2 regions of the Clostridium taeniosporum genome follow, and region 2 is predicted to be linked to the other one. Evidence: predicted binding sites of a transcription regulator. Region 2 holds the regulator's gene; the other holds the start of a gene.
What was found. The regulator HrcA, encoded in region 2, represses chaperone genes, less so after heat shock. The targets are predictions, from matches to a motif close to TGTTAGCACTCNNNNNNNNNGAGTGCTAACA.
Positions count from the first base shown of each region.

Region 1: the regulator HrcA is predicted to act here: its motif matches at 2,859-2,889, upstream of groES (co-chaperone GroES).

Region 1 is NZ_CP017253.2:355,342-362,791, reverse strand. It holds purine riboswitch at 92-189, opposite strand; gene BGI42_RS01755 (type II secretion system protein) at 288-692, opposite strand; gene groL (chaperonin GroEL) at 890-2,515, opposite strand; gene groES (co-chaperone GroES) at 2,529-2,813, opposite strand; gene BGI42_RS01740 (ABC transporter substrate-binding protein) at 3,223-4,260, opposite strand; gene BGI42_RS01735 (DUF3919 family protein) at 4,282-5,112, opposite strand; gene BGI42_RS01730 (sensor histidine kinase) at 5,127-6,551, opposite strand; gene BGI42_RS01725 (response regulator transcription factor) at 6,555-7,250, opposite strand.
Region 2 is NZ_CP017253.2:882,758-890,207, reverse strand. It holds gene dnaK (molecular chaperone DnaK) at 1-1,727, opposite strand, end outside; gene grpE (nucleotide exchange factor GrpE) at 1,805-2,419, opposite strand; gene hrcA (heat-inducible transcriptional repressor HrcA) at 2,458-3,489, opposite strand; gene hemW (radical SAM family heme chaperone HemW) at 3,674-4,813, opposite strand; gene lepA (translation elongation factor 4) at 5,108-6,910, opposite strand; gene BGI42_RS04245 (hypothetical protein) at 7,053-7,433, opposite strand.

The sequences.
Region 1 (7,450 bases), 530 kb from region 2:
TCCTTGCATTTTATTCTGCGTTTTTATGTATAAAAAAAAAGCGCATCAACTCCGTAAGTGAAGTTAATACGTTAATATGCTTAAAGTATATTAATATATTAATATCACTCATAGTCAGAAATTTAAGGTTTCTGGTAGATACTCCTTGCCATATTCAAGGTATATATAAGTTTTTAAATATTTTCTTTGTTTAATTAAAAATATTATAATGTATGCTATGCCTAAAGTCAATAAAATTGAAATTAAAATTGCAAAAATAAGACATTCATTTTATATAATCGGTTTCATTAATTAATCGTAGATAAATCTAAGATTTCACTATTTGTTTTTAATTTAAATTCTTTTCCGTTCAATATATCATAACAATTTTTTACTGTTGTACTTAGATCTAAATTATTAAATTCAACACCTTCTAAATATTTATTTATATTATTATCTTCTTTAATATTAGATATACTTTTTTCTTTATCATAATTAGATGAGTGCGTTAAATTATAAGATTCTACTGCCATTACAACTTTTCTACACTGATCTAGTACTTTCGTTTTTTTAGCTTCATTTATATATCCAGTAACTTTAGGTAAAATTGCTGTTGCTAATATAGTTATAATAGCTATTACTGATATAAGTTCTAATAAAGTAAATCCTTTCATTTTCTTATATTTAATTTTTACATTAAAATTATTAATCATATATGTACCTCCAATAATTTGAATATATTTAAATTATTGCTATATCAAATAATAAATATACAAATATTTTTAATATATCTTTTATAATTAAATATTACCTTATGTTGTATAATGATTTTAAAAATTAAAACTTATATACAAGAAAAAATAAAACTTATATACAAAAAGACTACCTGGTAGGTAGTCTTTTTATCATATTAATACATTCCATCCATTCCCATTCCTGGTGCTGGCATTGCTGGTTGTTCTTTTTGTGGAATATCAGCAACAGCTGCTTCTGTTGTTAAGAATGTTGATGATACTGATGCTGCATTTTGTAAAGCTGATCTTGTAACCTTAGTTGGATCAACTATACCTTTCTTTATCATATTTACATATTCTCCATGTAAAGCATCATATCCCATTCCTGCTTCACTTTTTTTAACTTTTTCTATAATAACAGATCCTTCAACTCCAGCATTGCTTGCTATTTGTCTTAATGGTTCTTCTAAAGATTTAACAATTATATTTATACCAAGTTGCGTATCTTGAACATCAGATGTTAATTTTTCAACTTCATTTATTACATTAATATATGCTGTTCCACCACCTGGTACTATTCCTTCTTCAACTGCAGCTTTTGTAGCAGCTAAAGCATCTTCTATTCTAAGTTTTCTTTCTTTTAATTCTGTTTCAGTTGCAGCACCAACTTTAATTACAGCAACTCCACCAGCAAGTTTAGCTAGTCTTTCTTGTAATTTTTCTTTATCAAATTCAGATGAAGTTTCTTCTATTTGAGCTTTTATTTGTAAAACTCTATCTTTTATATCAGAAGAATTACCTTTACCATTAACAATAACAGTATTTTCTTTAGTTACTTTTACACTTTCAGCTTGACCTAACATATCAAGAGTAACTTCTTTTAAATCTCTTCCTAATTCTTCAGCAATTACTGTTCCGCCTGTTAATATAGCTATATCTTGAAGCATTTCTTTTCTTCTATCACCAAAACCTGGTGCCTTTACAGCTACACAAGTAAATGTTCCTCTTAATTTATTTACAACTAATGTTGCCATAGCTTCGCCTTCAATATCTTCAGCTATAATTAATAATTTTTTACCTGCTTGAACTATTTGTTCTAATATAGGTAATATCTCTTGTATATTAGAAATCTTCTTATCAGTTATTAATATATATGGATTATCTAATAAAGCTTCCATCTTTTCTGTATCTGTTGACATATAAGGTGATACATATCCTCTATCAAATTGCATACCTTCAACTACATCTAATTCAGTTCCCATAGACTTAGATTCTTCTATAGTAATAACGCCTTCATTTCCTACTTTTTCCATAGCATCAGCTATTAGCTTACCTATTTCTTCATCTGCTGCTGAAATGGCTGCAACTCTTGCTATATCCTCTTTACCTTCTACTTGTTTAGAAATCTTTTTAATTTCATCTACAGCTTTATTTACAGCCATTCTTATACCATTTCTAATTAGCATAGGATTAGCACCTGCTGTAACATTCTTTAAGCCTTCTCTTATAATAGCTTGAGCTAGCAAAGTTGCTGTAGTTGTACCATCTCCAGCTACATCATTAGTTTTTGTTGCTACTTCTTTAACTAATTGAGCTCCCATATTTTCATAAGGATCTTCTAATTCTATTTCTCTTGCAATAGAAACACCATCATTAGTTATTAATGGAGAACCAAATTTTTTATCTAAAACAACATTTCTTCCTTTTGGTCCTAATGTTACTTTTACAGTATCAGCAAGTTTATCAACTCCAACTTGCATAGATCTTCTTGAATCTTCTCCGAATTTTAACATCTTTGCCATTATTACCACACTCCTATTCAACTATTGCTAATATGTCATCTTGTTTTAATATCATATATTCTTCACCGTCTAATTTTACTTCTGTGCCTGCATACTTAGAAAATAAAACTTTATCTCCTACTTTAACTTCCATTTCTATTTTTGTACCATCAACAACGCTTCCTGGACCTACTGCTACAACTTCTGCTTCTTGTGGTACTTCTTTAGCGCTTCCAGTTAAAACTATACCGCTCTTTGTTTTTTCTTCTGCTTCTAATTTCTTGATCACTACTCTATTTCCAAGTGGTTTTATTCTCATAATAAGTCCCTCCTATATTTTTAAGTATAAATGTTTTTAATTTAGTATTAGCACTCATTAGCATTGAGTGCTAATACAATTATTATAATATCCTTTATGACCATATAATTCAAATATTTTTTATAATATTATATTGCTTTTTCACTTTAAAAACTGTATTTTTTCTCACTATATCTTCTATTTACTTATTTTTTCTTTTATTTTCTTAATAAATTAAATTTATATTTAATTATATATTTTTTACATTTATGTATTTTACTTGTTGATAATATGTTTTATACAACAAAATCAACTATTAATTAGTTTTTACTTTAATCAATTAATATATACACTAATGTTTAAACTCTTATCATAAAATAATTAAGGATATTAAATAAGCATTAACTTTATTCAATATCCTTAATTACTTTTACATTATTTCTTCTAAATCCTTTAATAGCTCTTCTCTATCTTTAGCTGCCTTTTTAAAATCATATTCTTTGCTTAATTTATATGAAGTAAAAGCTTTCTCTATATTAGGGTAATTTACTCCTGGTATTGTTGAAAATCCCATTGAAAAATCCTTAAGAGATATTCCGGCTTCTTTTGTTACACAATAGTTCATAAATGCTTCAGATGCTTTATCGTTTTTGCTATTCTTTATCTTTGCTATAGGACATATTGTCCATCCTGTATTTTCAGGAACTATTGATTCTATATTAAATCCTGAATTTCTTACTATAAGTTGTTGATTTATAAAATTTACTGTTATTAAATATTCTCCCATACCAACTTTTTTAGCTGGAGTAAATCCACTATCAGTAAACTGTCCAACATTATTTTTTAGCTTTTTGAAAAACTTTAATGCATTATCTTTACCCATACTTTGAACCAAATAAGATAAAAAGGTATATCCTGTTCCCGATGTCCTTGGATCAGCTAATACTATTTCACCTTTAAATTTAGGATTTACTAAATCTTCTATTGTTTTTGGTTTTTTAATACCCTGAAATTCTTTATTCCATCTATCTTCATTTATTCCTATTGATAAAGCTTCTACATATAATCCTATCCAATATCCATCACTATCTATATATTGCATTGGTATTTCATTTGAACTATTTATAGCATACCTTTCTAAACAATTATTCATTTTTAGTAATTCAACAGCATCAGCTGTTCCCCCTAAAAATATATCAGCTTCACCTAAAATTTGTCGATTTTTAATTTTATCAGCAAGTTGTTCTGTTGGATATCTTAAAAATGTATAATTACAACCTGTCTTTTCTTTAAATCCATCAAGTAAGACCTTAGCTTCATCTTCATTAAATGCAACATAAACCACCAAATTATCATTTTTAAGATTAGGTAGCTCTTTACTACTAAATATATTATTAGAACATCCATTAATAATACAAATCATAAGTAAAATAAATATTAATAAAATACTCTTCCTTTTACTTAACATATTTTTACCTCCAAATAAACTTTACTGATTAAATAAATTATCACATATATTATTTAAATTTCCTTCCATGTAAAAAGAATTTACTATCTCATCTCCATAGTCTCTAACAATTACATAGTTATTTTCATAAATATCAAGACTTATTACATCATAATTATTAATATTATCTTCTATTTTATTATCATAAAATTCATCTCGATAAATTCTAATGTGACAATTTAAATCACCCTTATTAGCTACAGCCCATTCTAACTTTTTATTATCTTTAATTCTTTTCAAATTCATAATTTCATCTTTTAATAACAACTTATCATTGCTACCACACTTTTTTATATTATTATAAGTATCTACTATAGTTATTTTATTTTTATCGTTTATAAGTTTAGATAATACAGATGGTGTACAAAAAATATCATTAATATAGTTTTTAATTCTATTTATATACGCAGAACTATCATTACCTCCATAATAAATATCATCTATTCTAAGTGTATCATTTAAATATAATGTTCCTTTTTTTCCATCTAAATAATAAATTGTTCCAGTTATCTCATTAAAAGAATTTTCTATTTTAGAATTATAAAAATTATTACTTTTAGGCATTCCATCAACTATATTCCAAAACTCTTTTATTTGTTCATTTGAATCTATAGTTAATTTTCCCCATCTTTTACTGTAAAGTTCTACTTTAACTGGTATTGAATCAATTGAATACTGAATAACCTGCTCTTTATCATCTAAAATAACTAAATTATTATAAATACTACTTTTTAAATATACATATATACCAATCAATAATATAATTAATATTATAAATAGATTTATAACTATTTTATAGTTAAACTTTATCATAATCTTATTTCACCTTACTTTATCTCCTTCTTAATTGCATGCTTAAAACTTAATTTTACAGTAGTTCCATTTAAACTGCTTATTTCAATTTTTCCAGATTGCTTTTCCATAAATTCCTTACATATTGATAACCCTAATCCACTTCCACCATATTTCTTTTGCAAAACTTTATGAGCTGTATAAAAATTTTCAAATACATTCTTTAGATCTTCTTTAGGTATGCCTTGTCCATTATCTGAAATGAATATTATTACATAACATTCATTATATTTCATATATATATTGATTTCTGTACACTCACTATACTTTATTGCATTATCTAATACATTAAGTACAACCTGCTCTGTTTTTTCTTTATCTGCATAAATATTCTTACTAACTAAATCCATATTAAGATTAATTCCAAACTTATGAATCCTAGGATTTAACATCATTGCAGCACTTTCAATTATAGATTTTATATCAACAATTTCATTCTTTATATCTATTTCATTTTTATTAAGCCTTGATAAATCAAGAAGTTGTTCAACAAGTTTTAGTAATCTATTACTACTTTTTACTATATATTTTACACATTTCTCAACATCTTTCTTTTCTCTCACTCTTAATAGTAAATCTGAATATCCTAAAATTGCGGATAAAGGAGTTTTAAATTCATGCGTAACATTATCTAAAAATCTCTTTTGAGTTTCTTTCTCTTCTTTTAGATTGTCAATCATTATTTCTATATTATTAGACATTATATTAAATGAATTAGATAACTCCTCTATCTCATCTCCACTATTTATACTAATTTTTTTAGAAAAATCACCAAAAGATACTTTTCTCGCAATATTTTTAAGACTAACTATAGGTCTAACTATTCTATTAGAAAATGAGTTACTCATAATACTAGAAAATATTATTGCTACTATTGCAAATAAAACCATACTTAAAATGGTATTAGTTATAATTGTACTTTCATTATCAAGATCATATACATATCGTACACATCCTATAGTTCCATCTGAATAATAAATAGGACTTGAAAATAGTATATATGATGAATCTTCCATTTTTCTTATAATATATGATTTATTTCCCTTTAGTGCAGTCACAACATCATCATCTTTATTTATATTTGGATAACTATCTGAATCTCCTATTAATGATGAACTATTGTAGATTTGAACTCTAAACTTGCAACCATTAGACAAATATGTTGCAATAAATGGACTCATTTCATTCAAAACGTTTTCTGCATGAAAATCATCTTCTTTATCTAAATAATTCATAATAAATGCTTGACTTGTATAACTTTCTTTTTTTAGCATGTCTATGGAATTATTTATCACTCTACTATAAAGGGTATAAATTGTCACTACATATATGCTTAATATAGCTATTATTAAAATAAATATATTCATAATCACTATTTTTCCTTTGATACCCAATTTCATATATTATACCTCTAATCTATATCCTACTCCATATATTGTCTTTATAACGTCTTCATTTCCAGATAATTTTTTTCTAATTCTCTTTATATGAATATCTACTGCTCTAGTGTTTCCTGCAAAACTGTATCCCCATATCTTGTCCAATAATTCTTCTCTTGTAAATACTTTATAAGGATTCTGTATCATTAATAATATTATTTCAAATTCTATATGTGTAAATATAGCTTCTTTACCTTCGATAAATACTCTTCTTTCTGGAATAATTATTTTTATAAGTCCTTTTTCTATAATATCATTTTTTTTATTTTTAATTTCATTTTTTACAAGAGCTTTAGCTTTATTTATTCTTCGAGATATAGCTCTAATCCTTAATATAAGTTCTCTACTGTCAAATGGTTTCGTTATATAATCATCAGCTCCAAGTTGAAGACCTAAAAGTTTATTGTTTAACTGATCTTTTGCACTAAGTATAATTATAGGAACTTCACTATTTATCTTTTGAAATTCATGTATAACTTCAAACCCATCTTTATCAGGAAGCATTAGATCTAATACAATTAAATCAGGAGATTCATTTTTGAATAGTTCTATTGCATCTATTCCACATTCAGCAGTTATTACTTCATAATTTTCAAATATAAGATTCATTTTTATTAAGTTTAATATTGATTCTTCATCATCAACCAATAAAATCTTCATAAATCTATCCCCCCTAAATATTCCTGTAATTTATATAATACACCTTTTAATAATTATATAGTAACTTTTTTTTATTTAATGAAAAATTGTTAATATCTAACTTTTTAAATATTAAATTATATTTTATATTTATATTTAATTAGCAATTTATTTATAAAAAAATTGCTAATTAACTTTAGAGCATGGATTTTTTAGTCATG
Region 2 (7,450 bases):
GCATAAACTTTAGAAGATACAGCATAGAATTCTTGAGTTAATTCTTCAGTAGCTTTCTTTATAGCTTCTAGATCTTCTCCATCTTTTATAGCTTTAAGAGCTTCTATTTTTTCAGTAACTTTAGCTTTATCTTCTGCTGATACTTTGTCACCTAATTCATTTAAAGTCTTTTCAGATTGATATATTAATTGATCTGCATTATTTAAAGTTTCAACTTTTTCTTTTCTCTTCTTATCTTCTTCAGCAAATTTCTCTGCTTCTTTTACAGCCTTATCTATTTCATCATCATTTAAATTAGTTGATGCTGTAATAGTTATATTAGCTTCTTTTCCAGTTCCTTTATCTAATGCTGATACTTTAACAATACCATTAGCATCAATATCAAAAGTAACTTCAATTTGAGGAATTCCTCTTGGTGCTGGAGCTATTCCTGATAAAGTAAATCTTCCTAATGATTTGTTATCCATAGCCATTTGTCTTTCACCTTGAACAACATTTATTTCAACTGATGTTTGACCGTCAGCTGCAGTTGAGAAGATTTGACTCTTCTTAGTTGGAATAGTTGTATTTCTTTCTATTAATGGAGTTGCAATTCCGCCAGCTGTTTCTATTCCTAAAGTTAATGGTGTAACATCTAATAATAATACATCTTTAACTTCTCCTGTTAATACTCCTGCTTGAACAGCTGCTCCCACTGCTACACATTCATCTGGGTTAACTCCCTTTGATGGTTCTTTTCCAGTAAAGTTTTTAACTGCTTCTACAACTGCTGGTATTCTTGTTGATCCACCAACTAATATTATTTTTTCTATTTCATTTATAGAAATACTAGCATCACTTAATGCTTTTTTCATAGGTTCTATACTTCTTTGAACTAAGTCATGAGTTATTTCATTGAATTTAGCTCTTGTTAAATTTAGGTCTATATGTTTTGGACCTGTTGCATCAGCTGTTATAAATGGTAAGTTAATATTTGTTTGCATTGAAGATGATAATTCAATTTTAGCTTTTTCTGCTGCTTCTTTTAATCTTTGAAGAGCCATTTTATCTTGTCTTAAATCAACACCATTTTCAGCTTTAAATGTATCTGCTATATAATCCATGATTTTTTCGTCAAAATCATCTCCACCAAGTTTTGTATCTCCATTAGTAGATAATACTTCAAAAACTCCATCTCCTAATTCTAAGATAGATACATCAAAAGTACCACCACCTAAATCATAAACTAAGATTTTATGATTTGAATCCATTTTATCTAATCCATAAGCTAAGGCTGCAGCTGTTGGTTCGTTAATTATTCTTAACACTTCTAAACCAGCAATTTTCCCTGCATCTTTTGTCGCTTGTCTTTCACTATCATTGAAATAAGCTGGAACAGTAATAACCGCTTGTGTTACACTTTCACCTAAGTAAGCTTCAGCATCAGCTTTTATTTTTTGAAGTATCATAGCTGAAATTTCTTGTGGTGAATAATTTTTACCATCTATATTTACTTTATAAGAAGTTCCCATATGTCTCTTTATAGAGATAATAGTTTTATCTGGATTTGTTATCGCTTGTCTTTTAGCTACTTGACCTACTAATCTTTCACCATCTGCTTGGAAAGATACTACTGATGGAGTAGTTCTTGCTCCTTCTGAATTTGTTATAACAACAGGTTCTCCACCTTCCATAACTGCAATACATGAATTAGTTGTACCTAAATCAATTCCTATTATTTTTCCCATAATATATTCCTCCTACATTCGGTTTAATTTATTGTATATTTATTTGAATATTAGCCTCTTTTTTATAGGCAAGTTAATTAATTAGCTACTTTAACGACTGTATATCTAATTATTTTGTCATCTTTCTTATATCCTTTTAAGAATACTTCTGCTATTTGATTTTTTTCAAAATTTTCATCTTCTATATGCATTACTGCTTGATGAAAATTAGGATCAAATTCTGCTGATGCATCTATTTCTTCAATACCTAATTTTTCAAAAGAACTTTGGCAAGATTTCATAGTCATTTCTACACCTTTTTTAAGATCTTCAAGACTTCCTTCTGCCGTTACAGCTCTTTCAAGATTGTCTAGAACAGGAACTATTTCCTTAATTACATCTACACATGCATCTGAGTATATTCCTTGTTTTTCTTTAGTTGTTCTTTTTCTATAATTATCATACTCAGCAGTAACTCTTAATAATTTGTCATTTAAAGATTGTATTTCCTGCTTTAACTTTTCATTTTCTTCTTTATATTTTTTTGCCATGCTAAGTTCATCCTCTTCTTCATTTAAAGGTTCTTCAGAAGTTTCATTATCTAAATTTTCTTTTTCGTTCTCATTATTTTCAATATTATCTTCTTTTTTTTCTTCTTCAATAACATCTTCAACAACTTCTTCATTCTTTAAATTTTCATCGTTATATTCCATTTCTGAAATTACACCTCTTCTCTTTATTGATTGTAAAATTAATTACGTTGATTATTTAATATATTATTTAACTCTTTCACAATTTCAGCCATTATAGCTATAACTCTAGAATAATCTATTCTTCTAGGTCCTATTAGTCCAATAGTTCCAATAGGTCTATTTCCTAAAGAATATTCTGCAGCTATTATACTACACTCTTTAGCTTGAGGCTGATAATTTTCTTCACCTATTCTAATAGTTATATCTGCATTAGTTTTAAGTAAATCCCTTAATGAATCTTTGTCATTAAGAAGAGACAACATTGCCTTAGCTTTTTCAATGTCATTATACTCTGGATAATTGAATATATTTGTAGCACCTTCCATAATTAAGTCAGGTGAATCTGCTGCATTTTTCAATGTTTCATATAACGGAGTTAAAAGAGCATTAAATAAGTCATCATACCCTTTTAAATCTTCCTTTAACTTATTAATCACTTGTAAATTTATCTGATCTATACAAAGATTTACAAGTCTTCTATTAATAACTGTATTTATCTTATTTAACTCTTCTATTGTTGGAGCACACTTAACCCTTATTATATGATTTTTTATTACTCCTGTATCTGTTATTATTACTGACACTAATGTAGTGTTATCAACTTTCATTAATTGAAGTGATTTTATAAAACTTTTTTTAACTGATGGAGCTTGAACTACACAGGTTAAATTAGTAAGTTCTGATAATAATGAACTTGTTTGTCTAACTATTTTATCTACTTCTAACATTGCTGAATCTATAATATATTGTTTTATTCTTAAGTCTTCTTCTGGGGTTAATAATTGATTTTCCATTAGTTTATCAACATATAATCTATACCCCTTACTTGATGGAATTCTACCTGATGAAGCATGAGGTTGCTCTAAATAACCCATATCTTCAAGATCTGCCATCTCATTTCTAATAGTTGCAGATCCAACCCCTAGATTATACTTCTTAGCAATAGTTCTAGAGCCAACTGGATCTCCAGTATGAATATAATCATTGATAATAGCTTGAAGTATTTTTATTTTTCTATCATCAATAGTCATAATCTCACCTCTTTTGTTAGCACTCACTATCTACGAGTGCTAATGACTATGTTTTTAATATAGTATTTATCATGCTTTTTGTCAATTGCATTTATATTTGATATATACATTTTCACTTCTTTTATTTAATTCTTTTTCGTTTTTTCTCTAATTTTCTCTTTTTTACTTTGATTTACTATTAAATTTATATTATAAAATCACTCATAACACTATTAGATAGTTCTATTCCATGGGGTGTTAGATATATTCTACCCTCATTGCGTACTAATAATTCTCTTTTGATATTTTTAACAATAATTAAGCCATATACTTCATCTATATCTTTTTTAAATCTAGCTTTAAATTCTTCTTCTTCTATTCCTTTAATCATTCTAAGCCCCATAAACATAAATTCTTCCATGTTATCATTAATATTATTTATATAAATTTCTTCATTCACACTTTTATTATTATCTATATTTTCAATATAATTCTCTATATTATCTATATTTTTTATTCTTTTTCCATTAATATAAGAACTAGATGAGACACCAAGACCTAAATATTCTTTTAATGTCCAATATACTTTATTATGATAACACTCCTTTCCTTCCTTTGAAAAATTAGAAATTTCATATTGATAATATCCATTTTCTTTTAATATCTTCCTAGCTAATAAATACATCTCTCTTTCTTCATCTTCAGATGGTAAATTTAACTTATTCTGATTATATAAATTGTAAAAGCATGTGCCTTCTTCTATTATTAAGCTATATGCAGATATATGTTCTGGATTAAGTTCCACTATTTTATTTAATGCGTTTTTCCAATCTTCTAAGCTTTGATTTGGAAGTCCAAACATTAAATCTATATTTATATTTTTAAATCCTATTTTTCTTGCTAATAAATAGTTATTTTCAAATTCTTCAAAAGTATGTATTCTTCCAATTTCCTTTAATATAGATTGTTTAGTAGATTGAAGTCCCATACTTAATCTATTTACATTATATTTTTTCATTATTTCCAATTTTTCTTCAGTTAAACTTCCTGGATTACATTCTATAGTAAATTCTAAATCTTTCTCTAAGTTTAAAGTATTTATACACTTTAAAAGTTTTTTTAATTCTTTTTCATTTAAATATGAAGGGGTACCCCCACCAATAAATATACTTTTAATTTTATAGTGATTAACTTTAGATTTAATCTCTTCATTAAGAGCATCTATATATTTACTAATAAATTTTTCTTTTCCTGAATATGAAGGAAAATCACAATATAAGCATTTTTGCTTACAAAATGGAATATGTATATATAAAGACATTTCTTTTAAAAATAGTTCTTTCATCTTTTCTCCTCCTAATTAATACTTTTTAATATTTTAAGTTGGCTATATTTTAATAATTATTTAAAATATAGCCTTTATACAAAAAAAAGCTGACACATTTGTCAGCCTTTTTTATGTGTAAATTTAAAATTTTCTAACACACATTCAAATAAATAACTAGTCAGTATGCCCGTTTATTTTGTCAACAACTTCCTTCTTAGAACCTACTAATAGCACAACTATTAGCAATACCCAAGTCATTGTATTTCATAAAATATACGTCACATCTTCTACTTGGTATTTATTTTCATATATCTAATCAACTTTTAATACGGCCATAAACGCTTCTTGTGGCACTTCAACAGATCCAACCTGTCTCATTCTCTTTTTACCTTCTTTTTGTTTTTCAAGTAATTTCTTCTTTCTTGAAATATCGCCACCATAACATTTAGCTAATACATCTTTTCTCATAGCTTTTACAGTTTCTCTTGCTATAATCTTTGAACCAACTGCAGCTTGAATTGGAATTTCAAACATTTGTCTTGGAATTATTTCTTTTAATTTTTCAGCTATAGCTCTTCCTTTACTGTAAGCTCTCTCATCTGGTACTATCATTGATAAAGCATCTACTACATCACTATTTAATAAAATATCAAGCTTAACTAATTTAGTTGTCTTATACCCCTTAAATTCGTAATCTAATGATGCATATCCTCTAGTTCTAGATTTTAATGTATCAAAGAAATCATAAACTATTTCATTTAGTGGCATATCGTAAATTATAACAGCTCTAGTTTCTTCTATATATTGCAAGTCTATATAAATTCCTCTACGTTCTTGATATAATTCCATAACAGCTCCAACATAATCAGTTGGTGTAATTATAGATGCTTTTACTACAGGTTCTTCCATATAATCTATTTCTGTCATAGGAGGTAAATTAGTTGGATTTGTAATATCTAACACTTCTCCATTTGTCTTAGTAACCTTATATATAACAGATGGTGCTGTTGTAATTATATCTAGATTAAATTCTCTTTCAATTCTTTCTTGAATTATTTCCATATGTAATAATCCTAAGAATCCACATCTAAAACCAAAGCCTAAAGCAATTGATGTTTCTGGTTCAAAATTTAAAGCTGCATCATTTATTTGTAATTTTTCTAATGCTTCTTTTAATTCATCATACTTAGCTCCATCTACTGGATATATTCCTGAATAAACCATAGGTATTGCTGGTTTATATCCTAGTAACGCCTTTTCTGTTGGTCTATTAGCTTCTGTTATAGTATCTCCAACTCTTGCATCTCTAACATTTTTTATTGATGCTGTTATATATCCAACATCTCCAGCACTTAACTCTGATACCGGAAGAGAGCTTGGAATAAATACTCCTACTTCTGTTACATCATAAACCTTATTAGTTGCCATAAGTTTTATCTTATCACCTATTTTTACTTTACCATCTAGTATTCTTACAATACATACAACACCTTTATAGCTATCATAATAAGAATCAAATATTAACGCTTTTAATGGTGCTTCTTCATCACCAGCTGGTGGTGGTAAAGTTTCAACTATATTTTCTAAAACCTGCTCTATATTTAATCCAGTTTTTGCTGAAATCATAGGTGCACTTTCAGCCTCTATACCTATCACATCTTCAATTTCTTGTTTTACCTCTTCCGGTCTTGCTGAAGGTAAATCAATTTTGTTTATAACCGGTGAAATTTCTAAATCATTATCTAAAGCCAAATAACAATTTGCTAAAGTTTGGGCTTGAATTCCTTGAGTTGCATCAACTACTAATAATGCTCCTTCACATGCTGCTAAACTTCTAGAAACTTCATAGGTGAAATCTACATGTCCTGGAGTATCAATAAGATTAAATATATATTCTTCTCCATTTTCTCTTCTATAAACTAGTCTTGCAGCTTGAGATTTTATCGTTATACCTCTTTCTCTTTCTATTTCCATATTATCTAAGATTTGCTCTTCCATTTCTCTCTTAGTTAATGTTCCAGTTGTTTCAAGTAATCTATCTGCAAGTGTTGACTTACCATGATCGATATGTGCTACTATTGAAAAATTTCGTATATATTTTTGTCTTTCACTCATATATATAACTATCTTAATAAGATAGTTTAGTCACCCCCATTGTATTTAAATAAAGCCTTTTATTTTTTCAAGTGCCTAAATTATATCATACATGTATTTGATATTTCTATATAAAACTTTCTCAAAGCCTTTTATCTAAATATTATTCTTCAGATTTATGAACAAAATTATACGCATTTTCTTTTAATCCCGTAAAATTAATGCTGATTTTATTGAACAATTTCTTCAACTTTTTAGTGAAAATTGATTCTTCATTTATTATTAAATCTTTATTACCTATTCTAATTAATAATTGTTTGTTACCTTCTTTATAAATTTTAACTTGCGAATTATCTTTTATAAAATTTGAAAAATCTTCTCCAAACTCTTCCTTAACTAATTTATAATTTTGATTTGTATTTCCAAGTGGAGATAAAGATTTTGTATTAATTATATTTATTTTTATAAGTCCACCAATTACAATTAGAATTAAAAATATTAATGGTAATACTTTTTTTAATAGCCAATGTTTTTTTTCTCTCATTTCAAAAGACCACCTTT